DNA from 4 places in the Lysinibacillus sp. NPDC093712 genome. Region 4 is predicted to be linked to each of the others. Evidence: riboswitches for the same ligand, from Rfam matches in the RefSeq annotation. Region 4 holds a riboswitch; each other region holds the start of a gene.
The links. Region 4 has a riboswitch for thiamine pyrophosphate ahead of thiM (hydroxyethylthiazole kinase). Riboswitches for the same ligand answer to the same signal wherever they lie in the genome.

Region 1: another riboswitch for thiamine pyrophosphate. It lies ahead of thiW (energy coupling factor transporter S component ThiW); the one in region 4 lies ahead of thiM (hydroxyethylthiazole kinase).
Region 2: another riboswitch for thiamine pyrophosphate. It lies ahead of thiC (phosphomethylpyrimidine synthase ThiC); the one in region 4 lies ahead of thiM (hydroxyethylthiazole kinase).
Region 3: another riboswitch for thiamine pyrophosphate. It lies ahead of thiT (energy-coupled thiamine transporter ThiT); the one in region 4 lies ahead of thiM (hydroxyethylthiazole kinase).

What each region holds. Positions count from the first base shown of each region.
Region 1 covers NZ_JBNNUU010000003.1:429,501-437,727, forward strand. The annotation lists gene ACQKNX_RS14705 (helix-turn-helix domain-containing protein) at 1-370, shown strand, start outside; gene ACQKNX_RS14710 (ABC transporter ATP-binding protein) at 388-1,494, shown strand; gene ACQKNX_RS14715 (ABC transporter permease) at 1,484-2,293, shown strand; gene ACQKNX_RS14720 (ABC transporter permease) at 2,290-3,087, shown strand; gene ACQKNX_RS14725 (ABC transporter substrate-binding protein) at 3,084-4,157, shown strand; gene ACQKNX_RS14730 (MFS transporter) at 4,556-5,752, shown strand; TPP riboswitch at 5,808-5,915, shown strand; gene thiW (energy coupling factor transporter S component ThiW) at 6,137-6,628, shown strand; gene ACQKNX_RS14740 (VWA domain-containing protein) at 6,686-8,227, opposite strand, start outside.
Region 2 covers NZ_JBNNUU010000011.1:109,492-117,718, reverse strand. The annotation lists gene ACQKNX_RS23645 (catalase) at 1-553, shown strand, start outside; gene ACQKNX_RS23640 (methyl-accepting chemotaxis protein) at 1,077-2,762, shown strand; gene thiC (phosphomethylpyrimidine synthase ThiC) at 2,893-4,671, opposite strand; TPP riboswitch at 4,821-4,935, opposite strand; gene ACQKNX_RS23630 (AEC family transporter) at 4,983-5,912, opposite strand; gene ACQKNX_RS23625 (methyl-accepting chemotaxis protein) at 6,239-8,227, opposite strand, start outside.
Region 3 covers NZ_JBNNUU010000008.1:101,677-109,903, reverse strand. The annotation lists gene ACQKNX_RS21490 (beta-class carbonic anhydrase) at 1-14, shown strand, start outside; gene ACQKNX_RS21485 (helix-turn-helix domain-containing protein) at 123-1,199, opposite strand; gene ACQKNX_RS21480 (class I SAM-dependent methyltransferase) at 1,341-2,090, shown strand; gene ACQKNX_RS21475 (GNAT family N-acetyltransferase) at 2,392-2,979, opposite strand; gene ACQKNX_RS21470 (polyphosphate kinase 2 family protein) at 3,089-3,916, opposite strand; gene ACQKNX_RS21465 (hypothetical protein) at 4,124-4,837, shown strand; gene map (type I methionyl aminopeptidase) at 4,885-5,640, opposite strand; gene thiT (energy-coupled thiamine transporter ThiT) at 5,895-6,455, opposite strand; TPP riboswitch at 6,577-6,684, opposite strand; gene ACQKNX_RS21450 (DUF4870 domain-containing protein) at 6,813-7,145, shown strand; gene ACQKNX_RS21445 (hypothetical protein) at 7,174-7,296, shown strand; gene ACQKNX_RS21440 (AAA family ATPase) at 7,484-8,227, opposite strand, start outside.
Region 4 covers NZ_JBNNUU010000002.1:927,882-936,108, forward strand. The annotation lists gene mbcS (acyl-CoA synthetase MbcS) at 1-1,189, opposite strand, end outside; TPP riboswitch at 1,384-1,482, shown strand; gene thiM (hydroxyethylthiazole kinase) at 1,573-2,328, shown strand; gene thiD (bifunctional hydroxymethylpyrimidine kinase/phosphomethylpyrimidine kinase) at 2,328-3,152, shown strand; gene thiE (thiamine phosphate synthase) at 3,142-3,774, shown strand; gene ACQKNX_RS12140 (alpha/beta-type small acid-soluble spore protein) at 3,890-4,102, opposite strand; gene thiI (tRNA uracil 4-sulfurtransferase ThiI) at 4,317-5,525, opposite strand; gene ACQKNX_RS12150 (cysteine desulfurase family protein) at 5,522-6,682, opposite strand; gene ezrA (septation ring formation regulator EzrA) at 6,991-8,227, opposite strand, start outside.

The DNA.
Region 1 (8,227 bases), on a different contig from region 4:
AAAGGAATTTTTTGATGATAATGCACCAGAACAAAAAGTTGTCTACACTGAGGAAGATCAATCGACCTATACAGATGAAGAAAAAAAATATGAAATTCAATGGCTCATTCCTACTTCAAATGAGAAAGAAATGGAGCCCATCTTTTTGACACTTGCTGCTGATGGAGAATTTAAACAATTCGAACCTTCTCTATCAGAAACTTTTATTTATATTGTCAAAGGGCGTATTCGTCTCGTTTTAGGGAATGAACAATATATAGCTAGTGAAGGTAATGCGCTCTATTTTGACGCATCCGATCATCATCAAATTTTTAATGCACATGACGATGAGACGAAAATTTTACTCGTCGCAACTGATTCTTATTTATAGCTTAAGGAGGCGCTTCAATGACAACAAATTCAATTATCCGCTTTGAAAATGTTTCAAAATCATATAGTGACGGTACAGTCGTCCTACAAAATATTAACTTAGAGCTTGAAAAAGGTAAGTTTTATACGTTACTTGGTCCTTCTGGTTGCGGTAAAACAACTATTTTACGTATTATAGCTGGTTTCACAGAACCTACTACAGGTGATGTATTCTTCCACGATAAAAAAATTAATACTGTTCCAGCAAATGAACGCCAAGTTAACACAGTATTTCAGGATTATGCATTATTTCCACATTTAAATGTTTTTGAAAACGTGGCATTTGGACTACGCATTAAAAAGCTTCCTGAAAGCAACATTAAAGAACGTGTGTCAGAAGCGCTTAAATTTGTCAATTTAGCAGGTTACGGCAATCGTGAAATTTCTGAAATGTCAGGTGGGCAACGTCAACGAGTGGCTATCGCTCGTGCCATTGTGAATGATCCAGAAGTAATTTTACTTGATGAGCCCCTTTCTGCACTAGACTTAAAACTTCGTACAGAAATGCAGTATGAACTACGTGAATTACAACAAAGACTTGGTAAAACTTTTGTATTTGTTACACATGACCAAGAGGAAGCTCTAGCCATGAGTGATGAAATATTTGTACTGAGTGAAGGTCAAATTCAACAATCAGGTACACCAGTAGATATTTATGATGAACCAATTAACCGTTTTGTTGCCGACTTTATCGGAGAATCAAACATTGTTAACGGTGTTATGATAGAAGATTTTACAGTTGAATTTGCTGGTCAAGTGTTTGAATGTGTTGACCAAGGGATGAAACCAAATGAGAAAATCGATATTGTCATTCGTCCAGAGGATTTAGAAATTACAACAGTCGACAAAGGAAAATTAATTGTTAAGGTAGATACACAATTATTCCGTGGTGTACATTATGAGCTTTCCACATATGACAAGGCTGGCAATGAGTGGCTTGTACATTCTTTGAAAAAAGCTGAAGTAGGGACAGAAATAGGATTAGACTTTGATCCAGAAGCCATTCATGTAATGCGTTTAAATGAAACTGAGGAAGAGTTCGATAAACGTCTAGAATCCTATGGAGATGACGAAGATGCAAACTAAAACTTCGAAATCAGCGTTATTTCCATATGTTTTATGGATTGCACTTTTCGTTATTGCGCCAATTGCTCTCGTTGTTTACTACTCCCTACTAGATTTACATGGCAATTTTACGCTTAATAACTACAAAGCATTTTTCTCTTCTGTCTATTTAAAAATGACACTTAGTTCATTTTGGTATGCTTTTCTAATAACATTCTTTACTCTGCTTATTTCATATCCGACAGCTTATTTTTTAACAAAAACAAAACACAAGCAGCTATGGCTGTTGCTCATTATTATTCCGTCTTGGATTAATTTATTGTTAAAGACATACGCGTTTATAGGGATTTTTGGTTTATATGGTCCGATTAACGCAGCGATTAAAGTATTCGGCTTTGATCCGAAGCAAATGCTATTCACAGATATTAGCTTTGTCTTTGTATCTGTTTATATTTTTATACCATTTATGATTTTACCAATTTTCAACTCATTGGATCGTCTAAATCCAACGCTTATATACGCAGCCCGCGACCTAGGTGCATCTGCTTTTACAACGTTCCGTCGCGTCGTATTACCATTGACGATGGATGGCGTTAAATCAGGGATTCAAGTTGTATTTATTCCAGCTTTATCACTATTCATGATTACTCGCTTAATTGCAGGGAATCGTGTCATTACATTGGGTACAGCAATTGAACAGCAATTCCTTGTGACGCAAAACTGGGGCATGGGTTCAACGATTGCCGTATTTTTAATTTTATTCATGGTGATTATTATGCTAATTACAGGTCAGAAGGATAAAGGAGGTCGCGTACGATGAGCAAACTCTCAACATCTGCAAAAGTGTATTTAGCCATTGTTTTTATCGTCCTGTATGCACCTATATTTTACTTAGTCTTTTACTCATTCAATAGTGGGGATTCCATGACTAACTTTCAATCCTTTACATTGGACCATTACAAGGCAGTTTTCGAGGATTCAAGACTACTCGTTATATTAATTAATACGGTAATTGTTGCACTGCTTTCTGCCCTTATCTCGACAATTATTGGCACATTAGGAGCAATCGGTATTGTTACGGTAAAAGATTCGAAAATGCGCAATACCCTACTTTCTTTAAATAATGTGTTAATCGTTAGTCCAGATGTTATTATCGGCGCAAGCTTTTTAATATTATTTACAATGGTTGGCATTAAACTAGGCTTTGCTTCGGTATTATTAGCCCATGTAGCGTTTAGTGTTCCTATTGTCGTACTTATGGTTTTACCGAAATTGCTAGAGATGAATAAGTCGTTAATTGATGCAGCTTTAGATCTTGGCGCTACAAAAAAAGATGTCATGATGCGCGTTATTTTACCGTATATCCAGCCTGGTATATTTGCAGGTTTCTTTCTCGCTTTAACTTATTCATTGGATGACTTTGCCGTAACATTTTTCGTAACAGGAAATGGCTTTAGTACTTTATCTGTTGAAATTTACTCAATGGCTCGTGCAGGTATTTCTTTAACTGTTAACGCAATTTCAGGTTTAGTATTCTTCGTAACGATATTAGTTGTAGTCGGCTATTATTTCTTTTCAAGCCGTACAAGTAAAAGAACGGGGGGACAACAATGAAATCTTTAATTCAAGCTACTATCGCTATTCTTGTCGTTTCCGCCCTTTTAATGTACGCTGCTGACGCAATGAGTGCGAACGGTGGTAAAAGTGGTAAAGATACATTAACGATTTTTAACTGGGGAGAATATATCGACCCTGATTTGCTAAAGCAATTCGAAAAAGAAACGGGTATCCATGTTATTTACGAAACATTTGACTCAAATGAGGCAATGATGACGAAAATTAAACAAGGTGGTACGGCTTACGATATTGCAGTGCCGTCTGAATATATGATTGAAAAAATGAAGGAAGAAAACTTACTACTTCCGTTAGATAAAACGAAAATACCTAATTTTAAAAATATCGATCCGTATTTTCTCGATTTACCATTTGATGATAACAATGAATACTCTGTTCCTTATTTCTGGGGCACAGTAGGTATTGTCTATAATCCAGATTTGGTCGGTGACTTAGATTTCTCTTCTTGGGAAGATTTATGGGACCCATCGTTAAAACGTAAAGTCTTTTTAGTAGATGGTGCACGTGAAGTTATTGGTATGGGCTTAAATAGTCTTGGTCATTCCCTTAACTCGCTAGATGACCATGAGTTACGTCAGGCTACAAATAAACTAATTACACTCGCACCAAACGTTAAAGCAATTATCGGTGATGAAATTACACCTTTAATGATTAATAACGAAGCGGCTGTCGCTCTCACATGGTCTGGGCAAGCAGCAGATATGTTATTCGAAAATGAAGACTTAGACTTTGCTGTTCCAGAAGAAGGCTCAAACTTATGGTTTGACAATATGGTTATCCCGAAAACTTCAAAAAATGTTGATGGTGCACATGCTTTTATTAACTTTATGTTGAAAGCGGAATCTGGTGCTCAAAATGCTGATTATGTAGGCTATTCTACTCCTAATATTGCAGCGATGAACTTAATGGATAAAGAAGTTGTAACGGATGAGCGCTTCTACCCTTCCGAGGAGCAACGCAAAAAATTAGAAGTATATAAAAACCTTGGTCCAGAATATTTAGGCAAATACAATGAATTATTTTTGGAATTTAAAATGAGTATTCGATAAATGCTAATGAAAAAAAGATATTTTTCTCTCTCAAAGAGTCGACAAAAGGCATCAAGAGTTCAAATACTTGGTGTCTTTTGTCATTTTTTCTTTTAATAGTTCTAATATAGAATTTCACTTCCGATATGTTCAGTTGACTGGAGCGGAGGGCGGCGACTCCTGCGGGAACGCACAACATGTAAGACGCAACAAGTCGCGCGACAGCAAGGGTTGCGGTTTGCAGTGTGCCCGCGGAAAGCGACCGCCCGTAGCGGAAATCAACGGTATTATTCAGAGGAAAAATAATGTCTTTGTTCCGATGACCAGGTCATTCATCTACGACTATAATCCAATAGCCAAGCAATATTTCTTTATGATAGACTGTAGTAATGTTTCAATAGAAAAAAGGGGGGTATTCGATGACCCAGCAGAAGTCCAACAAGGCGGCTTTGTATATTTTAATGTTTAATATGTTTATCGCAATGGGGAGTATCGGAATTATTATTCCTGTTATGCCAAAGTACTTACACATATTTGGTGCAGCAGGACAAGTTCTTGGCATGTTAATTGCAACGTTCGCCTTTGCACAATTCATTTTTTCTCCAATTGCTGGGAATCTTTCGGATCGATATGGTCGAAAAAATTTGATTGTTTTTGGTCTGATTGTAACTGGTATTGGGCAAATTTCGTTCGGGCTATCTACAGACGTATGGATGCTTTTTGTTGCTCGTTTCTTAGGAGGTTTAGGTTCTGCCTTTGTAGCACCTCCAATTATGGCGTTTGTAGCAGATATTACAACGTATGAAGAACGAGGTAAAGGAATGGGCATGTTAGGTGCCGCGATGTCTCTTGGTTTTATGATTGGACCAGGTATTGGTGGATTCCTATCTAAAGTTAGTTTGCATTTCCCATTCTTTATGGCTGGAGGAGCTGCTATTATTGCCTCTATCCTTTCATTGTTGTTATTACCTTCTACAAAACCAAGTGCAGCTCAGAAAGCACAAAAGCAAGACAATCTTGTGAAGCAGATGGCACGTTCAGTCCAAATGCCATACTTTGTTATGTTGATTATTATGCTAGTGTTCTCGTTCGGCATTGCCAATTTCCAAACGACATTATCATTATTTGTGACAGACAAATTTAACTACACACCTACCGATATTGCGATAATTTTAACTGTCGGTGGCGCATTTGGTGTTGTTGTACAAATGTTCATCATAACACCACTCTTTAAGCGCTTTGGGGAAATGAAAGTTGTATTAGTCAATTTATTTATTGCTGCTGTAGCTATTTTCCTCATATTATTTGTTTCTGGCTTTGCACTTATTTTAGTTGTCGCAACGATTTTCTCAACGGCAACAACACTTATTCGCCCAGCCGTCAACACACTGATTTCTAAACTTGCTGGCAATGAACAAGGTTTAGCCGCTGGACTTACCAATGCCTATATGAGTCTTGGAAATATGATTGGTCCTGCACTTGCGGGTCTTTTATTCGATTGGAATATGAACAGTCCTTATATATTTGGGGCAATTATTTTAATGACATGCTTCTTATTAGCGCTCATTTGGACATTGAAAAAGGCTCCGCATCTTATGCAGCCCGATACAAATTAGTCCATTGACAATTATTTGTAATATGGTACATTTATTATCGAAAAATTAAATCGTTTAACACCACTAGGGGAGTCTTTACAAGGCTGAGACGTATATGCTCATATACGGACCCTTTGAACCTGATCTAGTTCACACTAGCGGAGGGAAGTGGCGACGCTTGCTTTCGTGTAATTTAAAAATGCAAGGCCGCTTCCTTTCGTGACAAGGAAGCGGCTTTTTTATATTCATTAGACAGTGCTATCGGCGATTTTGCGAGGTCTACCGGCGATTTGTCCGGTTTTATCGGCGATTTCAGGATTTTCATCGGCGATTTCTCGCATTTTACCGGCGGTTCACTGGGTTCTATCGGCGATTCATCACACAAAACTTAAAGGAGTAACTATCATGTCTATTCGAAAACTAACTACTATGGCTTTATTAGTAGCTATTGCAGTAGCAGGCTCTATTTTTGTCTCCATTCCAACTGGCATTGCTCGTGCTTATCCTGTACAACATGCGATCAACGTCATCTGCGCCATTCTATTAGGTCCTATGCCTTCTATCGTCGTTGCTATAGTTACAGCATTGATTCGTATATTAACAGGCACAGGCTCCCTTTTAGCGATTCCTGGAAGCGTCATCGGTGCGGCATGTGCAGCCTTTGCTTATAAATACAGTCGCAACAACTGGCTAGCTGGTATTGGTGAAATATTTGGCACGGGTATCCTTGCCTCGTTCGTTGCTGTACCATATGCGCAATTATTAATGGGAACGTCCGTAGGAGCATTATTTTTTATGCCTGCATTTTTTACATCTAGTTTAATTGGGGCGTTTCTTGGTATTTTGATTGCTAGCAGTCTACGAAAAAACGCATCGCATATTCTTATTACGAAGTAGCTATGTGTATAAAAAAACGATGGCAATTGCTTTTAGCAATGTACCATCGTTTTTTAATTAAGAGCGTTTTTTCATCCCTTTTAATAACTGTGCAACGTTCGTGTCCTCTGCCTGTACAGTTGCTTCATCTACAGACTTTTCTTTTTGCTTATGTCTTGTTATGAAGCTCCATCCAAAGCGTCGAATCGTAATATCTACAAAGAATAACAGCATCCCCGTTAATAGTAACCATGTTGCAATATTTTGGCGCTCTGCTCCTTTGTTAGTGAATTTACGGAACACGTCTTGTGGTTCTTTCAAGACAGAGCCACCAGTTTGCTTCGTTAGTTGCTCGACAAGTGTTTCATTCACAGGGCGTAATTCATATTCTGCACTGTACGGTACGCTTAGTCCAGCCTGGTAAATGGCCTGCTCTTCGTCAGCAATACGGAAAAAAATCAACCCTGGTTTAGCTTGGACAACTGCACGTACTTGCGAGGCAGAAATCGTTTCAAGCTGCAAATCAAGCTCCTCGCCAGATTCATCGACAGCGACAATATCTAAAAAGGCAGCTTCATTTGTCGGGTCCGTGATGATAAATGAGCCATCTGTATCAAGACGTACATCATAGGCTACATCATTATAACTTGGTAGCATTTGCGAAATGATTGTTTGCCAAAATGATCCCCATTCTTGCCACCTTGCCCAGTCACCAGCCCATTTCCCTGTCGAATCTGATGTGAAAGCGAAAGTTTTACCAAGTCCATATTGCCATTGAGCCAATACAGGGTCTTCCTTCTCGCTTTCGGCTATTACTGCAGCTCCCTGCTTTGCTGTCGTACCAATATATGCATTCATTTGTGGCACACCATTTGCAAAGAGTGCATTCCATCCAGCTGCATTATAAATGGTAGGGTAAAATGGATTGTCTTCTATATAAGTACGGGAAATCATCGCTGTCTCACGTGATAAAATTGAAGGAATTGTTTGTTCATCAATAACATCATAGAAACGACCACTGCCCATATCACTTAATGACTGTAGTAAGTTGCCATCTGCATCTTGCCCAATCGCCACTGTAGAAAGTGTAATCCCTTGTTCCTTACCATTTTCAATTAAATCTTCATAATTGCCTGATTGTGACTGTCCGTCAGTTAATAAAATAATATGCTTCCTCTGCAATTTTAAATCTGCCAAACTATCATATGCCGCTGCGAGTGAGCTATATATTTCCGTACCACCACCTGGAGTCACCGATAAAATTGTATCAACTGCTTCCTCTTTATTACCAAGTGGTCCGGTTTCAATAATTTCCCAAGGTCGATCATCAAAGGCAATAAAACCAAGCGTATCCTCATCGCGTAACATTTCAACTGATCGTGCGGCCGCTTCTTTTGCTAGCTCTAATTTTGAACCATACATACTTCCTGAACGGTCAAGTACGATGACAAGTCCTAGCGATGGCAATTGCTCTTTACCCTTTATCTCCATCTCAACAGGTAATAAGGTTTCTATCGGCGTTTTAAAATAGCCACCCAAGCCGAAGCTATTTTCACCACCGACCATTGTAAAGCCAACACCAAAGTTTTTGACTGCCTGCTCAATAACGCTCATCTTCGC
Region 2 (8,227 bases), on a different contig from region 4:
TATCAGCTACTCTCCAGACAAAATGTTACAAGCACGTATTTTTGCTTACGCAGATGCAGCTCGCTATCGCTTAGGCGTAAACCATCACATGCTACCTGTAAACGCACCAAAATGTCCATTCCGTTCATTCCACCGCGATGGCGCTATGCGTTTTGATGGTAACCTTGGTTCTACTTTAAGTTATGAACCAAACAGCTATGGTGAATGGGAGCACAATTTAGACTATAAAGAGCCACCATTACGTATTGATGGTCATGCTGATATCCACGACTTCCGTGAAGATGACAATAACTACTTCGAGCAACCGGGTAAATTATTCCGTCTTTTATCTGCGGAAGAACAACAACGATTATTCGAAAATACAGCAAACGATATGGCTACTGTTGAAGAATTCATTAAACGTCGTCACATCCTACACTGCTATCTAGCTGATCCTGCATACGGTGAAGGTGTAGCAAAAGCAATGGGTCTTTCATTAGATGGAATGAATCTTTCTAACCCATATGTAAAACAAGAAGTAAAACCAGAAGTAAAACAAGTAGCAAACATTTAATATTCCACTTTATTGATATCCAATATTGCTTGCCGTCACTGGCAAGTAGACAAAAGGTAGCGAGAATTAATTTCTCGATGCCTTTTGTCATTTTTACTCCGTTTAATTGCTAGTTCCTTTGAGTTTTCCCAATAAGCTTTATAACAAGGAGCTATCATGGAAGACTATCTTACACATTTTAATCTTCCTTCGTTCTAAAGCTTTCTCATCTGTCACAAAAACAGATACTGTAATATTCCGTTTACTATTCAGTTGATTGGAGCCAAGTGCCACCACTCGTTCTGGAAGGTATCTCCCCCACTCACTGATAATGTAACACAGTGGAATTCAACGATTAAATTCACCTATAGTTATTGTCTTTTTGATTCGTCAATCCCCCATTATCATATAGGTGTTTTTATTAACATTTATATCTATCGATAAATTCCACAATTTCATATTATTTTCATACTCTAAAAAACGATAAGATATCCTGACATTGTTGATTACTGATACAACAAATTTGGAATGGAGGAAAAGAACGATGTCTATCAGAAAAAAACTCTATATTGGATTTGGTACAATTATTCTTTTACTACTAATTATCTCCTCAATATCCTACTATCAACTGAATAACATCAATAAATTGAATAAAGAATTATTTGAAAATCGCGTTAACAAACTTATCCAAGTCGATAAAATTCTTATCGCTGCTGCTTTGCAAGGAAACTATCTTCGTTCATATATGCTAGAACCAGATGACGTAACAATACAAAAGCTTGAGGAGCAAGAACAAATAATCCAAGCTAAAATAACAGAGCTCGACAAACTATTTACTAGCCAAACGACACAACAGCAAATGGACATTATTAAAACGAACCAAGCCATTTTTGAAAATGCTGCACTAGAGATTATCAATACATATAACCCAGATGATATACAATCTGCTATCGATATTCTTAGTGCAAAAGCACATCCTGCAAGAGAGGCAATTCAACAAGCAATTCACGAGATTGCCATTTATGAAGAGGAACAAATACAATTAGCCCGTGCCGAGTCGTCAAGAGCAGAAGCTGTAAGCTCAAATATCATCCTAATTCTCGCTGCTATTTCTATAATTCTCTCCTTTATAATTACGTTCATTTTGACACGAGCTATTACAATTCCAGTTAATAAACTAGCCACAGCGGCAAATGTAATTGCTACTGGTGATTTACGTCAAGAAAATGTAGAAGTAAAAACAAAAGATGAAATTCGAAATTTGGCTGATTCATTTAATGTCATGAAAACTAATTTGCGCTCACTTATTGATAATGTCGCAAAAAATATTGAGTACACGACTTCTAGCTCTGAAGAATTATCGGCAAGTACAGAGGAAGTTTCTCTTACTTCTAGCGATATTGCAAAACGCATAGAAATCATGGCTGAGGACGGTAACCAAGCCGTAGCTGCTGGACAGGATACCTCTACCGCTATGGACGAAACAGCTCGTGGTGTCCAACGCATCGCTGAAGCAACACAAATGTTACATTCAAAGGCAATTGATACACAAACTGTTGCCGACAACGGCGAAAAAATGTTGCAAACGACTGAAAATCAGATGATGGTTATTCAGCAATCATCAGATAAGACAAACGAACTCATTAAACAGTTAAGTTCACAATCAGCTGAAATTGAAAATATCACGAAGATTATTACCGATATTACCGATCAAACCAACCTACTTGCACTTAATGCAGCCATCGAAGCTGCACGTGCAGGCGAACACGGACAAGGCTTTGCAGTCGTTGCTGATGAGGTACGTCAGCTAGCTGAAGAGTCAAAAATATCCGCCAATCAAATTATCAATTTAACTACAAATATTCAGCAAAACACAAGAGAAGTAGAAAAAGCTGTGAACGTCACAGTACAAAAAGTTGATGAAGGCGTTACATACATTCATAATGCACAAACTGCCTTTAATGAAATAATGGATGCAATTGAACATATGGCATCTGAAATTGAAGACGTTTCAGCTTCCACACAGCAAATTTCTGCCGCTACTGAAGAGGTTGCTGCATCAGTTAATGAAATGTCATCTGTGGCAAAAAATGCGGCACAGCAATCCGAATTGATAGCTGCGGCAATTGAAGAGCAAACATCAATCATTCAAGAGGTTAACGCTGTTGCAAAATCATTAAGTGATGAGGCAACAACCCTTCAAGAAGAGATAAATAAATTTAAAGTCTAATAACCAGCATAAAAAGAATAAGTGTTAGATTGACTGCAATCAATCTAACACTTTTTTGCTATATACGCTGTTATCCGATACGACGAATACTTTTCGCACCGTCTACCGTGCTCTAGTTTCTATTTCTTTATCATTGATACAGTCTGCTACCAGCATCTTTGAACTCTTTTGCCTTTTCCTGCATCCCTTGATGGATAGCTTCTGTCGTATTTAAATCTTTGTCCTTAGCATAGTTTCGAATATCTTGAGAAATTCTCATACTGCAAAACTTAGGACCACACATCGAGCAAAAATGTGCCGTTTTTGCTCCTTCTGCTGGTAAAGTCTCATCGTGATATTCTACAGCTCGCTCTGGATCTAACGATAAATTAAATTGATCGCGCCAACGAAACTCAAAGCGCGCCTTTGAAAGAGCGTCATCTCGCTGCTGTGCACCAGGATGACCTTTAGCCAAATCCGCTGCATGTGCCGCAATTTTATATGTGATAACACCTACACGAACATCTTCTCGATTTGGTAACCCTAAATGTTCCTTCGGTGTTACATAGCACAGCATAGCTGTTCCGAACCAGCCAATCATTGCTGCGCCAATTGCTGATGTAATGTGATCATAGCCAGGAGCAATATCGGTCGTTAGAGGACCCAATGTATAAAATGGTGCTTCTTTACAAACTTCCAATTGCTTGTCCATATTTTCCTTAATAAGATGCATTGGCACATGCCCAGGTCCTTCTACCATCACTTGTACATCGTGCTTCCAGGCAATTTGCGTTAACTCACCTAACGTGTCAAGCTCTGCGAACTGTGCCTCGTCATTGGCATCTGCAATTGAGCCAGGTCGTAAACCATCCCCTAACGAAAAGGCAACATCATACGTTTTCATAATTTCACAAATTTCTTCAAAATGAGTATATAAGAAATTTTCTTGATGATGGAATAGACACCACTGTGCCATAATGGAACCTCCACGCGATACAATGCCGGTTACACGATTAGCTGTAAGCGGTACATAGCGCAGCAACACACCTGCGTGAATCGTGAAGTAATCAACCCCTTGTTCAGCTTGCTCGATTAGCGTGTCACGATACACCTCCCACGTTAAATCCTCAGCAACGCCATTTACCTTTTCAAGTGCCTGATAAATTGGCACTGTTCCAACAGGCACAGCAGCATTACGAATAATCCATTCGCGGGTTGTATGAATGTGCTTACCAGTAGATAAATCCATAATATTATCAGCACCCCATCGTGTTGCCCATGTCATTTTTTCAACTTCCTCAGCGATGGATGAAGTTACAGCTGAATTTCCAATATTGGCGTTAATTTTCACGTGGAAGTTACGGCCAATAATCATCGGTTCCGCCTCCGGATGATTTATATTAGATGGCATTATAGCACGCCCTGCTGCAATTTCTGCACGTACAAATTCTGGTTTTAAATTTTCGCGAATCGCTACAAATTCCATTTCTGGCGTAATAATTCCTTGTCTTGCATAATGCAGCTGTGTCACATTACAGCCTTTTTTCGCACGTAAAGGTTTGCGAGAAAGCTTTGGAAAAACATTTTCCTTTATGCGCGGGTCATCCGCGTTGCGGAATCCATTATCCTCGGGCTTAATGGTACGTCCCTCGTATTCCTCTACATCGCCCCGTTCTTTAATCCACGCACGACGCAAAGCTGGTAAACCTTTTGTAATATCGACTTTGTAAGTTGGATCTGTATAAAGGCCACTCGTATCATAAACTCGTATAGGTGCATTATTCTCTTCACCAAAGCTACCCGTTGTGGGGCTTAGCTTAATTTCACGCATTGGCACTAATATATCTGGACGTGATCCTTCTACATATACTTTTTTACTTCCGTCAAAGCTTGTCATAATGTTCATGTTTTTTTCGCTAACTGTTGTCATTTACTATTCCGCTCCCTTTTACGTAAATTATTAAAAGGACCGAATCTAGCCCACTCCAACAAGTAGCATTACAAATAAAAAGCCGAATCCAAAAAAATATTGGATCCGGCTGTACATGTAAGGTTACATTTATCGCAAAGTTCAAGGAGTGCGAAGTTCATTAACTTTCCCACGCTGGTATGAGCCAGATCAGGTCCAAAGGGTCAAGAAACCTCAATGCGTTTCCCTCTCAGCCCGACTCATCGGACTCCCCTAGTTAAGCTATTCAGTTTGATGCTAGTGTAACAGATATTCCTAATAGATGGAAGTCATTAAGTAAATAGTATTTCTGCCATATAAATTACGATTGTTACTGTAATACAGCTAACAATTGTTGAAAAAAGCACCGTTTGTGCAGCGGTTTCTGACCCTAAATCATATTCTAGGGCTAGACTCGAGCTATTACGCGATGTTGGGAATGCACTTGCAATAAAGAGCGATTGGGCCACAACGCCATCTAAGCCGAGTACAAAAATTATTAGCAATGCAACAGCTGGACCTACTACAAGTCGTGTAAAACAGCTGACAAACACAGTTCTATTGAACATTGATTTAATTTCAAGCTGAGATAGTTGCGCACCGAGCGTAATAAGAGCAACAGCGATAAACCCATCAGCAACGTGGTCAATTGGAATACGGAGAAATTGGGGAATGCCAATATTAAAGAAATTCATTGCCACACCGATAATGAGCGCATGAATAATCGGCATTTTCAAGAAGTCCTTCACAATGGCCATACCTGATTTAGTTGAAGAAATTAAATTATATAAACCATATGTATAGGTCGTTACATTTTGAAAAATAACGAGAATAACTTGAATGGCCACCCCAATTGGTTGTGTCACAAAAATCATTTGCGCCACCGGAATGCCATAGTTACCAGAGTTAATGAGTACAACACTATTTTTAAATACCGCTGCCTCTGTTTTCTTTAAACCTAGCCCCTTCGCTATAAAATGACTAAGCACCATTTGACTCCCAATAAAGAGCACAATAAATAATGCCACTTCACCGAGCACCGATAGTTCCACGTTCGTTTCATATAAATTTACAAATACCGCTGCTGGCATAAAACAATATGTAATAAGCTGGGATAGCGCTTTTAAATTAAATTGAAATTTCCTCTGTAAAAACGCCCCAAGTACAAGCAACACCAAAATTGGCGCAACAATTTTAAAGAAAATCATACCGAGATACATCATGGAGGTGGCCCCCTTTCATCTTTCTATAGTAAAACTGTTCCCAAACTGGGTCAATGCCCTCTCCGCTCTAGCTGTTGACATAAAAAGAGACTGTCCTTGGAAAAGGACAGTCTCAACGTGTCTACAAAAAGCATCAAGAAGTTTTACCGGCGATTTCTCAAAGGTTATCGGCGGTTTCCGAGGGTTTATCGGCGATTCCCAAGGGTTTATCGGCGATTCCCAAGGGTTTACCGGCGATTCCCAAGGGTTTACCGGCGATTCTTCCACGTTTTACGGCGATTCCCTCGAGATATTCACTTTGCTTTCGAGAAAATTCAATAGCTTAATTATGCAAGTTTAAATCGATTCACGACTTCTTGTAGCTCTTTAGAGATTTGATTCATATTATTAATTGATTCTGCAACCTTTTGCATTTCTGCCTGTTGATCCACAGCAGATGCACTTACTTGTTCAGCAGAAGCCGCAGTTTCCTCTGAAACGGCAGAAATACTTTGAATCGCTGTAACTGCCTGATCTTTTTGCTCTAACATTTGTGAAAGATTTGACAATAGGTCATTAATTGCCGTTGCAATAGAATGAGAAAGCCCATTATTATCTTTAAAAGCTAGCTCTGTATTTTGCACTGATTCATTTTGGGCTTGCATCAAATTGGCATTTGAAGCAATAACAGAAACCGTTTGCTTCGCGTCTTCTAGAATGCTAGTCACCGTTTTCTTAATCACTTCTGTTTCGTTTTTAGACTGTTCCGCCAGTTTACGAACTTCTTCTGCTACTACTGCAAAGCCTTTTCCATGCTCTCCTGCACGCGCAGCCTCAATACTTGCATTTAACGCTAGTAGGTTGGTTTGCTCCGTTATCCCTTGAATGGATACAATAATTTGGTTAATATTTCTGATGTTGCTAGATAAAGATTCCATCTGATTTTGAATGCGGACATTCATTTCATTTGTTTCAGCATTTCGATCACGTAAGCTTTCAACTTCTTTCATGCCCTGCTCTGTAGAAGCTTTTGTTTTCATCGACAGCTCATCCATTTGCTTGGAAAGCATTGTAATAGCGTCAATTTGATCGGATAAATCAATCATTCGATAATTTGTTTCTTCCGTATCCTCTGATTGTTTCGAAGCACCTTGCGCAATTTCATTAATAGCTACAGATACTTCCTGATTTGAAGCGACAATTTCATTAAATGCTTCATTGACTTCATCTGATGATTGATTAAGTAATGTTGAAGAATTTAATACCGTATGGATGGCATCATTCGTTTTGTCCAGCATATTATTATAGGCTACTGCAACAGCGCCAATTTCATCTGATTTTATAAATTTTTCATCTATTTTTTTAGTTAAATCGCCTTCTGCAGCCGTTTCAATGGATGCACGTAAAACTTTCAAAGGCTTTAACTGTTTAAAGATAAACATCGCACTGGCAGCAGCCATTAAAACTATCATAATGATTGCAGCTACAATCGTAACGATGAGAACTTTATTATACGTTTCTAATATTTTGGATTTAGGTAAAACTAACTGCACTGACCATACTTCGTCAATGTTTTCTAACATCATTGGAGCAAAAGCGTTGAATGATTCTTCTCCAAGCTGCTTAGAGTCTACATACAGACTATCTAGCACCCCATTGTCCATGGATTGTTTAACACTTGTCCAATCAATAGCATCTTGCATATTCGTCCCGTCTAGCTTTTCGTTAATACTATTTACTGTTAACATACCTTGATTTGTAATAATTCCTGCATAACCACCATCAGGAGTAATGGATTCAGCTAATCCCTTTAAAAAATCAACAGATAAATCTGCCGTTAATACGCCAAAATTTTTACCTGAGGCATTAACTAGAGGTACTGCAATTGTCGTCATTGATATCGTTTTACCATTCACGCTATAATCATACGGCTCTGTAAGCACAGCACGACCTTCTTCTGTTGGTATACGATACCAATCAGCCGCATCCGTTTTGTCAATTCCCTCTATAGCATTAGTAGAAGTCTTGTTTCCATCTTTAGTTAAATAAGGTATGAAGCGATTATTTTGATCTATTAATGCAGTGTCGATAGTTGGTCCAACTTTTACAGCGCCATTATCAAGGACGGCACCTACACCAAGTAAGTCCTCGTTTTTCATTAAATTAGTTTCCAGTATATCCATTACACTTTCTGTTGAGAGCTCGTCATTTTTTTGCATTGCTTCAACAATACGTTTTGTCGTTTGTAATGTATCATTGGCTTTCTTAAACCGTTCGCTCATCTTCGCAGCAGATAATTCTGCGTTTTGAAGCGTTGCATTTTCTGAATCATTGAC
Region 3 (8,227 bases), on a different contig from region 4:
ATGGTAGCAAATAATATACGACATTAATTGAGCTTCTTGTAGTTCACTGTTCTATTGGCAAACATAAAAAAATGTGTCTATCGTATCGAAAAATCGAATGATAGACACATTTTTTTGTAGCCCTATTTCATTTTATTTATAAGCTCTACGTATTGTGTATCACCATAGCCGACTGTCGGAAATAGAGCAAATAATTGCTTCAATAATTCGGTTGTTGGCACATCTTTATTTTTGGCAATAAATTTTACTACTGCATTATCTTCGTTTAGCATATCTAAATATATGTTGATTGCCTGATACATTACTGGTAGTACGTCGTAAGTCGGCTTATTGTGGTTGACCAATACTTCGTTGTATACGGCATCATAATGTCCTAATGGAAGTTCAGTTTGATTAACTTTAAACTCGTCCTCCCTGAAACTATTTAAAAACACTTTCCCCTCATAGCCTGACTGTTCAAGATAAGACAGTATAGTAAGAAGGTTCATTTGACAAAACATGTCTTCACCAAACCATAAAACGATACATTTATACTCTTTGTTAAAAAGACTCTCTAATGGTGCAATTACTTTCTTAATATAATTCTCTACAGAATCACGATGTCCGTCAGCTCGTTTGTTTATAAACGCTTTATTAAAAACTTGTTTAGTAGTGGCGTTTACACACATAGCTTCATTAAATGGAGCGTAATCGGAATCCCCCATTAGTCTATTATTCTTAAATTCCTCATACATCATTTGTCCGTTCAAAATGTTAAGTACGTCCCTCTCAAATAACTCTCTTTTCGTATTTTGTAACCGCTCTACTTCAACTTTTTGATTAATATTCATTCCATACCATTCCCCGTCATTATTCAGAGTGAGTTTAACAATTGACTGAACAGGCACCTTGTTCAGTTGATATTCTTTCGGACTAATACCAAAAATAGTTTTAAAAGCTCTGCTATATGCTTCCTGCGAAGAATAATCGTAGTCAAAGGCGATGTCAATTATCTTTCTGTTTTTCGCCAAATCTTCTGTAGATAAATACAACCTTCTAAGATGAATATACCGTCGAATACTTATACCTGTTACTTGGTGAAATTTAAAAGAGCAATAGTACGGGGAGTATCCCATAAAATTAGAAAGCTCATTTAATGAAAATTGATTTTTTAATTTACCTTCAATCCACTCAATCATAAATTGTATCTGTTCATCCATTTATTTCACCACCCTAACAAAATTATAAGTAGCATCTATTACTTTTATATGATATTTCTTGTGTTTTTTTAAAAATAATTAACTAAAATATGTATAATAATACTATAAATAGAAAAATTAATAATTTAGTTGGAGGAACATATGCAAACTTATCATTCTATTTCAGCAGAAGTTTATAATCTCGATAAACCAATAGGCAGTTCGTTTGGAGATGTTGAATACTATAGCCAAAGACTTTCACATGTGAAAGGAAAAATCTTAGAGCCAGCTGTTGGAACGGGTCGTATTTTAATTCCATTACTTGAGCAAGGATTGGCAATTGAAGGTTTCGACCTTTCCGAAGAAATGTTAACGTACTGCCGAGACAATTTAAAGATGGTAAATAAAGAAGCAAACATCTTTCTAGCCAATATGGAGACCTTTCAGTCTGAACAACAATATGAAGCAATTATTATCCCAGCAGGGACATTTTTATTAATTGAAGACGATGACAAGGCTTTTCATATACTAACTAATTTTTACCATCATCTAGAATCAAATGGGCGATTAATAGTAGATCTATTTTTGCAACCTGATTTTAGTGAAGGTAGTTCACACTATCGAACGTTTACAAACAATCAAGGCGAATTAATTACATTGCAAGTAACACAATCTGAAGTAAATCACATTAATCAAACGACTACTTCACATCATCGCTACGATAAATGGAAAGATGGTAAATGTATCGACAGTGAATTTGAAATTTTTACTTTGAAATGGTATGGAATCAATGAATTTAAAAGGCTGCTAATGCAAATTGGTTTTAAGGATATCGTTATTTCAGCAGACTATTGCTATCAGCAAAATCCAACAAATCGAAATCAAGTCATAACATTTGAAGCTGTTAAATGACTATCAATGCCAAATGAACATCAAAAAAATGTGGGTGGGATAATACTTTAAATTTTTATTAAGAGTGAGCACTAGTTGTTGGTAGCGGAGGTGGCGACTCCTGCGGGAACGCACAAAACGTAAGACGCAACAAACCGGGCGTAGCGAGGGTTGTGGCTTACGGTGTGCCCGCGGAAAGCGCCCGCCGTAGCGGACAACAACGGCATTGCAAAAAAAGTGTTAAATTGATTGCAGTCAATCTAACACTTTATCTCTTTTACCCCAGCCACATTTGCACTTTTAATAGCTTATAGCGTATCTATCATGATGGCTCTAAGCGGGCATACATATAGTGATCTACCCATTGGCCATTGATGTACAATAATTTTCTTAACAAGCCTTCTCGTTGAAAACCTGATTTTTCTAAGACGCGGATAGATGCGTTATTTTCAGTTGATACATAAGCTTCCACACGATGTAATCCTATTTGTTCAAAGGCAAATTGGACAACTAAATCTACAGCTTCTGTAACGATCCCTTTTCCAACATAGATTTCATCCATTGCGTAGCCCACAAATGCACTTGAATACGGTAAACGTTTAATAGCGTACAACGAAATGTGCCCTATTAAATTATTTGTACCTAGCTCATATATACCAAATGTATATTCCCTTTTTGAGTTCATTAAATATAAACTTTCTTGAATTTTTTTATATTGTGCATCAACTGTATAGTATTCAGGACGCTGTAACGGCTCATATGTAGACCAAAAATATTTATTTCGACTTACAAGACCCATTAAGCTTTGTGCATCTTTTTCTTGGAATGTGCGAACGTAGCATTTCCCCCCCTGAATCGAGACCACATTTCCACCCTTTTTCCTTAATAAATTCCAAATTTTAAGCACCATTTCTCCCCCACAAGCCTTCCGATAAATGTAAATACATATTCATTGTATGTAAAAAAAGATGCTGCTACAACTAAAACAGTTTTGTCTTGTTATCACAGCATCGGTCAATTTATTTACTTGTTTTTGCTTGTTTTTTAGAATGTATTTGTAATTCGATACTAGATGATTCAGCGTCTTCTATATGGGACTTATCTAAAACATTCGATAGATGTAGACCTCTTTTTTGTGCCTCGCGTTCAATATGTGCAAGTGTTTCTTGTAACACTTGTACTCGTGCATGTTTTTTATCGTTTCCTGCCACCAAAATCCAAGGAGCATTTTTCTTATCTGTTTTTGCAAACATTTCATTTGCCGCTTCTATATAATCAGGTGTTTTCTCACGATTTCTCCAGTCTTCATCCGTTAACTTCCATGATTTATACGGATCCTGCGCTCGCTCATTAAAACGCTTCAACTGCTCTTCATCTGACACATGTAACCAAAATTTTATAATAATGTAGTCTCCAGCAGTTAAAATCTTTTCAAAGTTGTTAATCTCTTCATAAGCACGAGACCATTCATCTTTTTTTGCAAACCCTTCAATACGCTCTACTAGCACTCTTCCATACCAAGAACGATCGAATATAGCGATTTGTCCATGTTGCGGTAACTTTCTCCAAAAGCGTTGCAAATAGTTATAGCGTAGTTCGTGAGGCTGTGGAGCTGAAATTGGATGGACTATGTAACCTCGAGGGTCTACACGTTCAATTAGACGTTTAATAGCGCCACCCTTACCTGCAGCATCCATTCCTTCAAATACTAGAATAAGTCCAATTTTATTGTTTAGTAAAAATTGCTGTGCATTTAACATTTCATATTGAAGTACTTTTAATTTCTTTTTATATAATTTTTTATCTAGTTCAATCGATAGGTCAAGATTTTTAAGATTTTGAGCCATAAAAATTCCACTCCTTCAAATTGGTTATTTCTATTGTACTAAAGAAATATTTGGATGCATATCCAAATGGTAAAATGTAGATTTTTTAATGCAAATTCATATGATACATTGTAAGGGTTTTCCGCTATAATAAAATAGATATTATGTGACAGTCATATACTTATTTGTCTTTTCCCTATACAATTTAACACGAAGGGAGAGGAATCCTTGCCTAAGCTTATTTTAATGACAATAACCTTTATTGTCTCACTCATCCTAACCTTTTCATCCTATTTCATAAAAATAAATGGTCAATCTTCGTTAGAAATCTCAAATCGTTTTCCCGTAATGTTTGCACCTATTAATATTAGTTATATGATATGGATATTAATTTACATTTTACTCGCATATTGGTTAGTTATGAATTTTCAAAAGACATCTATTAAACAGACTGTTCTCTTTAGCAATGTATGCATTTTACAGGCGCTCTCTATTTTATTTTGGCATTATGAATTATTCATCGTATTTTTCTGTTGTTCCGTAATTTTAGTATTGTACTTGTTTATCCTTTACAATACTTACCCGCATACAAATAATGCTTTAACTGGCCGTCTGCCCATTTCAATTTATTTTGCCTGGTCTACATTTATCATGATGACAAATGCAAGTTTTACGCTAACATCTTATGAATGGCACGGTTTTGGACTTAGCAACCCTCTTTGGGCAGTTATTTTACTGTCAATCGGTGTAGCCATTGCCTTACATATTCGCTACTATCATTTCGACATTGTTTATCCTAGCGTGTTTATATGGGCCTATATTGGCATTGCATTCCATAATCGCCTTGATGAATTACTTGTGACGACAGCGGCTTTATTTTTATGTGGCGTCCTATTTGTTGGTATCCTATTTGTCAAAAAAAAACCTGCTCACCGAAAATAAATCGGTAAGCAGGTTTTTCATTTAGCCTTGTTTATCACTTGGCTATTCTATGCTTCATCTAACGAAGTTAAAATGATTGGTTTGTCTTTTGTAACAATAATTGAATGCTCAATTTGGGCAACTAATGATTTATCAGGCGTAACAAATGTCCAACCATCACCAGCTTCAACGATATGTTCTGCTTTCGCAGAAATAAACGGCTCAACTGCTAGCACCATACCTTCTTTCATAATTGTTGAATCCCAAGCATCGTAATAATTTAAAATATGGTTTGGCTCATCATGCAATGAACGACCTAATCCATGACCTGTTAAATTCATAATAACAGTTAAATCATTTGCATATGCTTCACGCTCTACAGCTTTCCCAATTTGGTTTAATTTAGAACCTGCTTTTACTTTTGTCATAGCGCGATCAAAGGCACTTTTTGCTACGTGGCAAAGTTTTTCTTTATCCTCGTAACCTTCCCCTACTACAAATGAAATACCTGTATCTGCAAAATAGCCATTCAGTGAACCGGATACGTCAATATTTACAATATCCCCTTCTTGTATAACACGTTGTCCTGGAATACCATGGGCAACTTCCTCATTGACACTAATACAAGTGTATCCTGGGAAATCATATTCACCTTTAGGACCAGAAATAGCTCCTGCTTCAGCAAACATGCGGCCTGCAATTTCATCTAATTCAAGTGTTGTCACACCCGGTTTTGTAGCTGCCTTCATTGCCTCACGAATTTCTGCACAAATGCGACCAATTTTTTTAAAGGCTTCAATTTCTTCTTGCGTTTTTACAATCATTTTTAACGTCCCTTTCATCTAATATCTATTCATTAATATAACATAACTTTATATGTCCATAACGCCAAACGCTTTAATTATTCTATGCTAACATTATTTCATAAGTGCCATGCAAATAATAATCAGACCTTTTTTGAAGTTCTTCCACTAAAAAATAGCGACCAAATCACGTGGAGATCTTGGATTATAAAAAAATTAGCATACTAAGTAACACTTAGCATACTATTTTCACTTTTAGGACAGTCTTATAGTGTTTAAGATTTTCGCTGCAATAATTGTGGCGCAGCTGTAAATAATAGCACAGCAACAATTGCTGTTAAAATTGTTGCTGGAAGCATGTATGTTCCATTGTAAATGATTGAATAAATCCATGCGTTTTGCTCGCCAGCATATTCTGCAAAGAATACTGCACCTGCAAATGTGTGCGCAAGATAACGTAGGAATCCAGCTAACACCGTACCAATGACAATATAAACGGCCATTTTCTTTTTATTTAAAGCTGTTGCCGCTTTTAATACAGGTTCACGAACGATTGCCGCTAAACCTACTACGGTAAATGCTACCCCGTAATCTAGTAATCCTTGAAACCAGTGCACAATATAAGCACCAAACATTGTTTGCATAACACCAATCAATAGCCCGGTTGTGAGCCCTGACAAGAGGCCCCAACGAAATGCCATTAAGATGATAGGTATCATTACTAAGCTTACCGAGCCACCTTGTGCCCATACTTTAAAGGAAACTTGATCGAGTACAAGTCCTACCGCTGCGAAAATTGCAATTTCCACCAGCATGAGTAATCTTTTTTTGTCCATATTATTATTCTCTCCTTTGTTCCGATGTAGGATACAAGAGCAGGAATAGAAATCAATTTGATATGCATGTCAATCCGGCATAAAAAAACGATGCCAGGACAGAGCCTCACATCGTAAAAGTGTCGGTTTCTATCCACATCCCTACGCAAGCATTAACTTACAGGTTCGAAGAGTAAAGGCATTACGTGCCCAGTCTCAGCTGACATCATCAGCTCCCCTTGTGGTCGTTACATCTAATTTTTTTGTTGAACACCCTCATTGTACGCAAACACTTTTGCAATTACAACCTTTTCAACATTAATTTTTTTGAAACTTTCGAGTTTTCTATGCGTAAATAATTAAAAAGGAGGGACTACTATGGAGAATCCAAAAATTTTATCTGCCTTTAGTTATCTCAGTATTTTTTTTGCACCATTTATCGTTCCGTTAATCGTTTATTTTGTGTCAAAGGATAGTGATGTCAAGAGACACTCCATCAAAGCACTTATTTCTCATTTAATACCGTTTGTCTTTGGTATCATTTTCTTTATCGTCTTTATATTTTCTACAATGTCATTAAACACGTTTGATCCTTCGTCTAATGGGAATACATTTATTATCATATGGTTTGTATCTTTTGGTATTTATTTACTCGTTTCATTAGGCATTGTCATTTGGAATATTGTTCAAGCTGTACGAGTTATCCGTTAAAATTTAGTACTAAGGAGCTGTCGTATTCATGAAAGTATCAAAAGTAGTTAAAACTGCTATAAAATTAGCGCCCATCGTTATTCCGATTGTCAAAAAAGTGGTCGCAGCAAAAAAAGGAACAACTCCAAACGTAACGACACACAAAAAATAATAGCCAATGGGCTCCTATAACGTAAAAACCCACTTCGCTTTCTGGCAGCGCAACATTCTGTAAGTCGCAGGAGGCTTCGTAGGTTTTTACTTTGTTATACATAAATTGTTTGAGTGACTGGCACTTTTGTTGGTCTAACGCTACTAGCAGTGCCATAAGAATTCAGAATTGTTTGAGTGACTGGCACTTATTTTACTTCAAAATGTGTTGTACTATGTCCGCTCAACGTTTTTTCAACGTGTAATACTGCCGGCATAGCAGCCTTTAACTCGGCTACATGTGAAATAACACCAATCATTCTTCCAGAGTCTTGTAAATCAATTAGCGTGTCAATCGCTTTATTTAACGCTTCCTCATCTAATGAACCGAAACCCTCGTCAATAAACATTGTTTCGATACGAATATTACCTTGGAAGCTTTGAATTACATCGGCCATACCTAATGCAAGACTTAATGATGCATTAAACTTTTCCCCACCTGATAATGTTTTAACATCTCTTAATTGGTCTGTGTACGCATCATAGACATCTAAGCCAAGCCCACTTTGCTTCGCATGTTTCTCTAATCTATCTGAACGGCGCAATTCAAACTGTCCATTGGATAAGTGGGATAAACGAATATTTGCTGCCGCAGTGATTTTATCTAAATAATTAATTTGAATATACCGCTCAAAGGAAAGTTTTTTCGGATTTTGACCATTCAACACTGTGTAAAGCTCTTTTACACGACCTGCTTCTTTTTCAAGTACACGGATTTCCTTTGCCGTTTCCTCTACTTTATCAATAAAGTCAGCACATGCCTTTGCATAGCTTTGCGTCTGTTGTAAGGTTTTAAATGCTTCTTCATATGTGGCACGGAGCATCTCAAGCTTTTCCTCTAATACTGTTAGATTTTGCTTCTCTTTTCCTTCAAGATGCTTTGCTCCGTCCTC
Region 4 (8,227 bases):
ATTCTCCGCGGAATTGTAGGTTTGTGCGTTCAGGATCTTGGAAATATTTTTTAAAGAGTGCAGGTGTTTCACGATGCACTGCGATATCCCCAACAACACCTTCCGATACAGGATGTCCTAGGTCATCGATTATTTCTACTGTATTTCCTGGTGTCGGTTTACCCATTGAGCCGACGCGCGCTTCCATGCCAACCATTGTCCCAACAAGTAATGTATTTTCCGTTTGCCCGTAACCATCTCGAACTTGTATATCAAACGTTTCGGAGAACACTTTTACTACTTCACTATTCAGTGGTTCACCTGCTGATACAGCTTGGCGAATCTCGCTTAAATTATAGTCCTGTAAATTATTGAGTGCTGCCATAAAACGATACTCTGTCGGTGTACAACATAATACATTTACTTTAAATTTTTCAAGCAATGACAAATAAGTTGATGCATTAAATTTACCTTTATAAACAAAGGCTGTAGCACCACTGCCTAAAGTTGCTAGGAATGGACTCCAAATCCATTTTTGCCAGCCGGGTGCAGCAGTAGCCCATACTATATCATTTTCTTGAACACCTAACCAATTCGGTGCTGTTGTCCGTAAATGAGCATAACCCCAGCTATGTGTATGAACAGCTGCCTTAGGATTGCCAGTTGTCCCACTTGTATAGGCTAAAAATGCATTGTCTGTACTTTTTGTCGGTGTAGGATTCGTATAGTCTGTAGGGTGCTCCTCCATTTTTTCAAGCAACGGTTGCCATGGTGCATGAGCATGACCAATAACATATTGCATAATACCCTTTAAGTTTTTTACTTCGTCAAATTGCTCAATATATGGCTCGTAGGCAATTATTCCTTTTGCATTTGCATGTGTAATTCGATATTCGATATCCTTTGTACGCAACATTTCTGAACTAGGGATAATCGTTAAGCCCGCTTTCAATGCCGCTATGTAGACGATATATGCCTCGACAGATCTTGGAACCATAACTAAAAGCACATCGCCTTTTTTTAGTCCCTGCGTAGTAAATACATGGGCCGCCTGATTTGCTTTTTCAAGTAAAGTTGCATATGTAATGTGTTGAATTTCTTCATGATCATTATAAACAATTAATGCATTTTTAGTAGGGTCTTGAGCATATTTCTCAATCTCCTCAACAATGTTATACCATTCTGGTGCGATTAAATCCTGTCTTTTCATAATAACTGCCTCCTTATTGCTAGGTTTATTATAAAACTCATTTTTTATGATTTTCAATGGATGAACCTTATTTTAAGAAAGTCATGACAATTATCATGGTTTATTATATGGCATCAGTCACTGCTTTCCAGTTAATGATAAAATGCTATTGAATACTGTGGATAGGTATGTTACATTTTGGACAACTAAAAACTTCATGATTGCGGGGGGACTCATAGCGAGTTGAGAAGGTAAAACCTGACCCTTTGAACCTGTTAGTTAATACTGACGTAGGGAGCAACACACATCTTATTATTGATGATAAGCTCTTTTTACGTGTATATTTCGCACGAAAAAAAGAGCTTTTTTGCATGCTTACGTCCGTCCAAAAAAGGAGGACTACGATGATTTTTCAAACTATTCGTAAAAAACAGCCACTCATTCATTGTATTACAAATTATGTTGTAGCAAATTTTCAAGCAAACGGCTTATTAGCAATTGGCGCTTCGCCTGTAATGGCAGATGAATCTCTGGAAGTTGAGGAGATGGTATCGATTGCATCAGCCTTATTGATTAATATTGGCACGCTTACTACCCGTACAAAAGAATCGATGTTACTTGCTGGAAAAAAGGCAAATGCGCTAGGTGTACCGATTATTTTGGATCCAGTTGGTGTTGGAGCAACAAATTTACGTAAACAAGTGGTACAGCAATTATTAGAAGCCGTTCATTTTGCTGTTATTCGTTGTAATATCGGTGAGCTTGCCGCTATTGCTGATGTTCATTGGCAACAAAAAGGAGTAGATAGTGGCAGCGGTTCAATATCTGTTGAAGATAAAGCAAAAGAAATTTCTAAAAAATATAATTGTATCGTTATTGTAACTGGTGAAAAAGATTTTATAACTGACGGAGAGCACTCCCAATGGATTATTGGTGGACATGCTCGAATGACAGAAGTTACAGGAACTGGTTGTTTGTTAAGTGCCATTTGCTGTGCAGCTTATATTGCAGGCAATGAGCCATTTTCTCAGTTGTGCAATACATTAACGTGCTATAAAAAAGTGGCTGAACATGCCGCTTCATCTGCGCCATATAACGGTGATTTTGCACTGTCGGTCTTAAATGAATTACACCGTTTATCGAAAGGCGGTGAAAAATAATGCATATTGTAACGACAATAGCCGGCTCAGATAGTGGTGGTGGCGCTGGTATCCAAGCTGATTTAAAAACATTTCAGGAATTAGACGTATTCGGGACATCCGTTATTACTGCTTTAACAGCACAAAACACATTAGGAGTGAACGGTGTACTTCCAATTGAACAAGCTTTTGTAAATAAACAACTTCATTCACTTCTAGATGATTTTTCAATTAGTGCAATAAAAACAGGTATGCTTTTTTCCTCTGATATAATTCACACAATTGCACGAGCTATGTCTAAGTTAAATATTCCGCTTATTGTTGATCCTGTAATGATTGCCAAAGGTGGCGAAAACTTATTACAACAAGAAGCAGTTGAGGCATTAAAAAAAGATTTATTACCTCTTGCGACAATCGTAACACCTAATATCCCAGAAGCAGAGACACTGACTGCTAGAAAAATACACAATTTATCAGACATTCAGCAAGCTGCTCAATCATTATTAAAATTAGGTGTTCAATGTGTCATTATCAAAGGCGGACATTTACATGACGATCATTTTGCAACAGATTATGTATTTTTTGAAGATGGCGAAACATTTTCAATGCAATCTACTCGAATTGCAACGAAAAACACGCATGGAACGGGCTGTACATTTTCTGCTGCATTAACCGCTTTTATTGGTCAGAAAATGCCTTTAAAACAAGCGATTATTGAAGCGAAAAAATTTATTCAACTAGCCATTAGCCATGATTTATCGCTTGGAAATGGCAATGGACCAACGAATCATTTTGCTTACAAAAAATTTCATGATACTTGCGAGGTGACCATACATGAAACGTAGTGACTTACAGCTTTATTTTATAATGGGCACAGCGAATGTGAAAAATAGACAACCTTTAGAAATACTTGAGGCTGCATTGCAAGCAGGTATTACGATGTTTCAATTTCGTGAAAAAGGACAACATGCTTTGACGAATGAGCAATACGAGCATTTTGCACGTCAATGCCAAAATCTATGCAGGAAATATAACGTTCCCTTTATCGTCAATGATGATATCGACCTTGCCCTAAAGCTTAATGCAGATGGTATTCACATAGGTCAAGATGATTATCCCGTCTCACTAGTACGACAAAAAATTGGACAAAGGATACTTGGTGTTTCTGTTCATACAGCTACTGAATTGCAAGTTGCTTTAAAATACGGAGCAGATTATATAGGTATTGGTCCTATTTATGCAACCACATCTAAAAACGATGCCAAACCACCTTGTGGAACGGAATTTTTACATCAAGCACGTAGCATGTATCCGCTGTTGCCGATTGTCGCAATTGGTGGCATTGACTGCCAGAATGCACCTGCTATTATTAAAGCAGGTGCAGATGGTGTCGCTGTTATTTCTGCTCTTTGCGAAAGTAATGACATTCAAAAAACGGCTTCAACTTTCAAATCATTGTATTTATAGCTTTGTTATATGTATGCGCGTAATCGTGTGGCATAAAAAAACTAAATTTAAACAAACTAAAACCAGTGCCTTTTACGGTCACTGGTTTTAAGTTCAATAATTACTTATTCTGCAATTATTGGTTTTTTGGCATACCTTTTAATTGAGATTCTGCCATTTGTACAAGACGTTTAGTGATTTCACCACCAACGGAACCGTTAGCACGAGCTGAAGCGTCAGCTCCTAATTGAACACCAAATTCTTGTGCAATTTCGTATTTCATTTGATCAAGTGCTTGTTGTACACCAGGTACTGCAAGCTTGTTTGAACTACCATTGTTGTTTGTCATGTCTGTCTCACCTCCTTGTGATTATAGAATGTGCGATATTTGTTTTTTAATACGAAAAAAATAAAGGTAAAATGTAACTCTAAAGGAAATTGACTAGAAAATAAAAAAAAGAACCGCCCCAAATACGTTTTTGAGACGGTTTCCTTCTTATTAAATGGCGTTTTTAAATAAATACAAAACAACGATGAATTTATTTGTTACGCCCGTAATTTTTTTATAAAAGATTTGCAAATTTATCTGTAGGCTGCTCTTTTTTCGGGAAAATGTAAACTTCACGGTTTTTCACAGCACGTTCAATTAGGTCATCGAAATCAGAAAAGCTTTCATAATGCTCTACTTTTTCAAGCTTTGGTTTCGTTTTCGGACTAGCAGGTGTGAAAATTGTACAGCAATCTTCAAATGGCTGAATCGACGTTTCATATGTGCCGATCTTCTCCGCAATTTCAATAATGTCTAATTTATCATTCGATATAAGCGGACGTAAAATCGGTGTATTCGTTACAGCGTTAATAGCAGTCAAACTTTCAAGCGTCTGACTTGCTACTTGTCCAAGACTTTCACCTGTTACTATAGCAAGTGCGTTAATTTCTTCACGTACTTTATCTGCAACTTTTAACATCATACGACGTGTTGTAGTCATAGACACATTAGATGGCACTTTTTCTTTAATAAGCACTTGGATTTCTGTAAACGGAATAACATGTAATCGAATACTTGCGCCGAATTTTGTTAGCTCATTTGCTAGCACTTTTACTTTTTCTAATGAATTTTGACTTGTATATGGTGGGCTAAAGAAATGAATTGCCTCTAAACGTACACCACGTTTCATCATTAAATAGCCTGCAACAGGACTATCAATCCCACCTGAAAGCATTAATAATGATTTTCCATTAGAACCAACAGGCATACCACCTGCGCCAGGAATAACTTGCGCCATCATATAAGTTGAATCGTGGCGCACTTCCACTCGTAGCTCTACATCTGGATGTTTCACTTTTACAGATAAATTTTGATATTGAGGTAAAACATGACCGCCAATTTCACGCTGAATACCATGAGAATCTAATGGGAATGTTTTATCTGTACGTTTAACTTCAACTTTAAAAGTTAATTGTTCATGCTTAAATGTATCCATAATCGTAATCGCAAGCTGTTTCATGGCATCCATATCTTTGTCACAAGCAGCAACAGGACTAAATGATTGAATCCCAAAAATTTTCGGTAATCCTTCTACTAAGACTTTCATTTGTGCCTCATCTTGAATGGCGATAAACATACGATCACGTTCTGTACGAATGTGTAAATGCCCTAAATCTGCAAACGCATAGCGAATATTCTCACGTAAACGACGGATAAAATCCATCTTGTTGCGTCCTTTTGTAGATAGTTCGCCATAACGAATTAATATTTCTTTCCAAATCATAATAAAAGTTCTCCTTTTAGTTCCATCAATACTTTTTTGATAGCTAGTATAAATTGTGCTATATCTTCAGATGTTACATGTGCACCAAAACTCACACGAATAACACCCTTTTTAAAATGTTCATCAATATTTAATGCTTCTACAACATGGCTAGTTTTTGTTTGCTTTGACGAACAAGCACTTGATGTAGAAACAATGACACCATATTTTTGTAAGGCATTTATAATTACCTCACCTTTTAAATCACGAACACTAAATGATAAAATATGAGCTGCACTCTCTGGGGTAGATAAAATATGCACAACCTCACCAAATTGCTCTAGCTCAGCACGGATTTCCCGCTGCCATTTACGGTATTTTTCCGCGCGTTCATTCATTGTTTCTACTGCAATACGAGCTGCTTTCGACAGTGCTACTGCTTGCGGAACAGCAACTGTGCCACTACGTAAACCAAATTCCTGTCCTCCGCCTAAAGCATATGGCTGCCATTGCATTTTTTTTCGGAATGCTAAGACACCTGAGCCTTTAAATCCATGAATTTTATGTCCAGATATTGTAATACAATCAGGACCTTCCTCACCGTTAAATGTTAAAGGTAATTTTCCAAAGCTTTGTACTGCATCGACATGAAATGCCGCTCGACTTTCTGCATGGACGATTGTAGCAGCTTCAAAAATAGGCTGAATAGCACCCATTTCATTATTTACATGCATCATACTAACTAAAATAGTATCTTTGCGTATTTTTGCCTTTAGCTCATCCAATGAAATTACACCTTGTGCATTTACATGTAGATACTCTATTTCAAAGCCTTCTTTTTCAAGCTGTTTGACTGATTCTAACACAGAAGGATGCTCTATATCCGTAGTTAAAATATGTTTACCCTTATGTGTGTTGCCACGTGCTAAACCAATAATTGCCGTGTTATTTGATTCGGTACCACCTGAAGTAAATAGCACATTTTTTGCTTCAGTCTTCAAAATATCTGCTACTTGCTCACGCGCACGCATTAATAATTCATTTGATTCTACACCCATGGCATGAATCGATGCAGGGTTCGCATAATACTGTTCATTCACTGCCATAAACGTCTGCATTACTTCTTTATAAGGCTTTGTTGTAGCACTATTATCAAGATAAATTGTATTAACTTTCATTATTTTTCACACACTTTCAAAACGTTGATTTAACGGTATTTATCATAACGCAATCTGTCGCGATTGACTACTAATTATTCTGATTTAGTCATTTATCGTCTCATTTTGATGACCTATATAATGAAAATAACTACCCATTTTAATTTATTTTGACCATAGAATTGCACGAATAAATTTACTTTTTTTGACCATTTAAGCTAAGGCTAACGTTAGTAGCAATAAATAAAATAGCTACCTAAAAAGTTCATTACGTCACTTTTTAGGTAGCTTTCTCTTTTGTTTATTTTCTTTTATTAACTTCGAACTACTTAAGACTTTGTTAGCGTCTCTTCTGCAACAATTGCTTCTATACGCTTTAATGCACCTGGCTCCATTTCCTCTACCGCAGTCCCAGCTTCTTCTAAAGCCTTCGCATAACGGTATTGATGGAATGCTTGTTCCGCTTCTTTTAAACGAGCATTTAATTTTGGATTCGTTGCACGGTGACGGTTGCCATATTGAATAATACGCTCGATAAGCATGACATTCTCAATCAATTCATGTGCCTTCGAATGCACATCCTCAACACAAAGAGTCGCTGCATTCAAGTTATTATGGATTGTTCCCATGTTGAGTGGAACTTCTTGTAGACTTTGCATGACAATATAAATATGCTCAGCAGCCTCATCTAAACGAGCATCCATCTCTTCTGGAATACCAGGAATATTCGCCTTATTTAACAGACGATCTGTTTCTTGTAGTGTTTTTTTCAAGTTTTCCACTTGTGTACGAGCTTTATTTTCATCAATGCGAAGCTTTTTCATTGTATTTGATAAATGCCCTTGCTCTTCATGGATACGCTCAAGCTCTTCGCTAATTTCAATTAATTCCTCTTGTAGACTTGAATAAGCCGATTTTTCCTCCGAAACACGCATTGCCAATAAATCATATCGGCGTTGGAGTGCTTCTAACTGTTTTAAAGCAGCCTTTGGAATCTCAGCATCTTTTTCATTCAAATGGTAACTTTGCTGAACAAATGTTGCTTCATCACTTACTAATCGAGTTGAACTAATAACGTTAGTAATGGATCCTAATAATCGCTCACAATTTTGGTCTACATAATTTTTAGCAATTACTTCTTTTTCAAGTAAATCATAGAAACGGTCAATTTCTTCATTTATTTCAGCAACACGAGGTTTAACAACTGTTAAATTCAGCTCCGCAAGTTCACCTTTTAACGTAGCAAATTCAACTTCCAGTTTGTCCAACGCTTCTGTTAGTTCTAAATGATGCAAGTAGTATGATTGTTCTTCCATTTCACGTTGACCATTGCGCAATTCTTGAACCGCACCTGGTAACTTTACTTGTAGTTCCGTCAAAATAGTTGGAACATCATTGATGTATTCAAATGTCTGCTGTGATTCTTGATTCAAGCTAATGACAATTTCACGCGCCTGCATATAATTCCCTTCGCTAGTAAGTACATCAAATTCCTCAAATTTTTGAATAAACACTTCTAATTTTTGTTCAAGTGCTGGTAAAGCTACCCCAAATGAGTGTTGATGC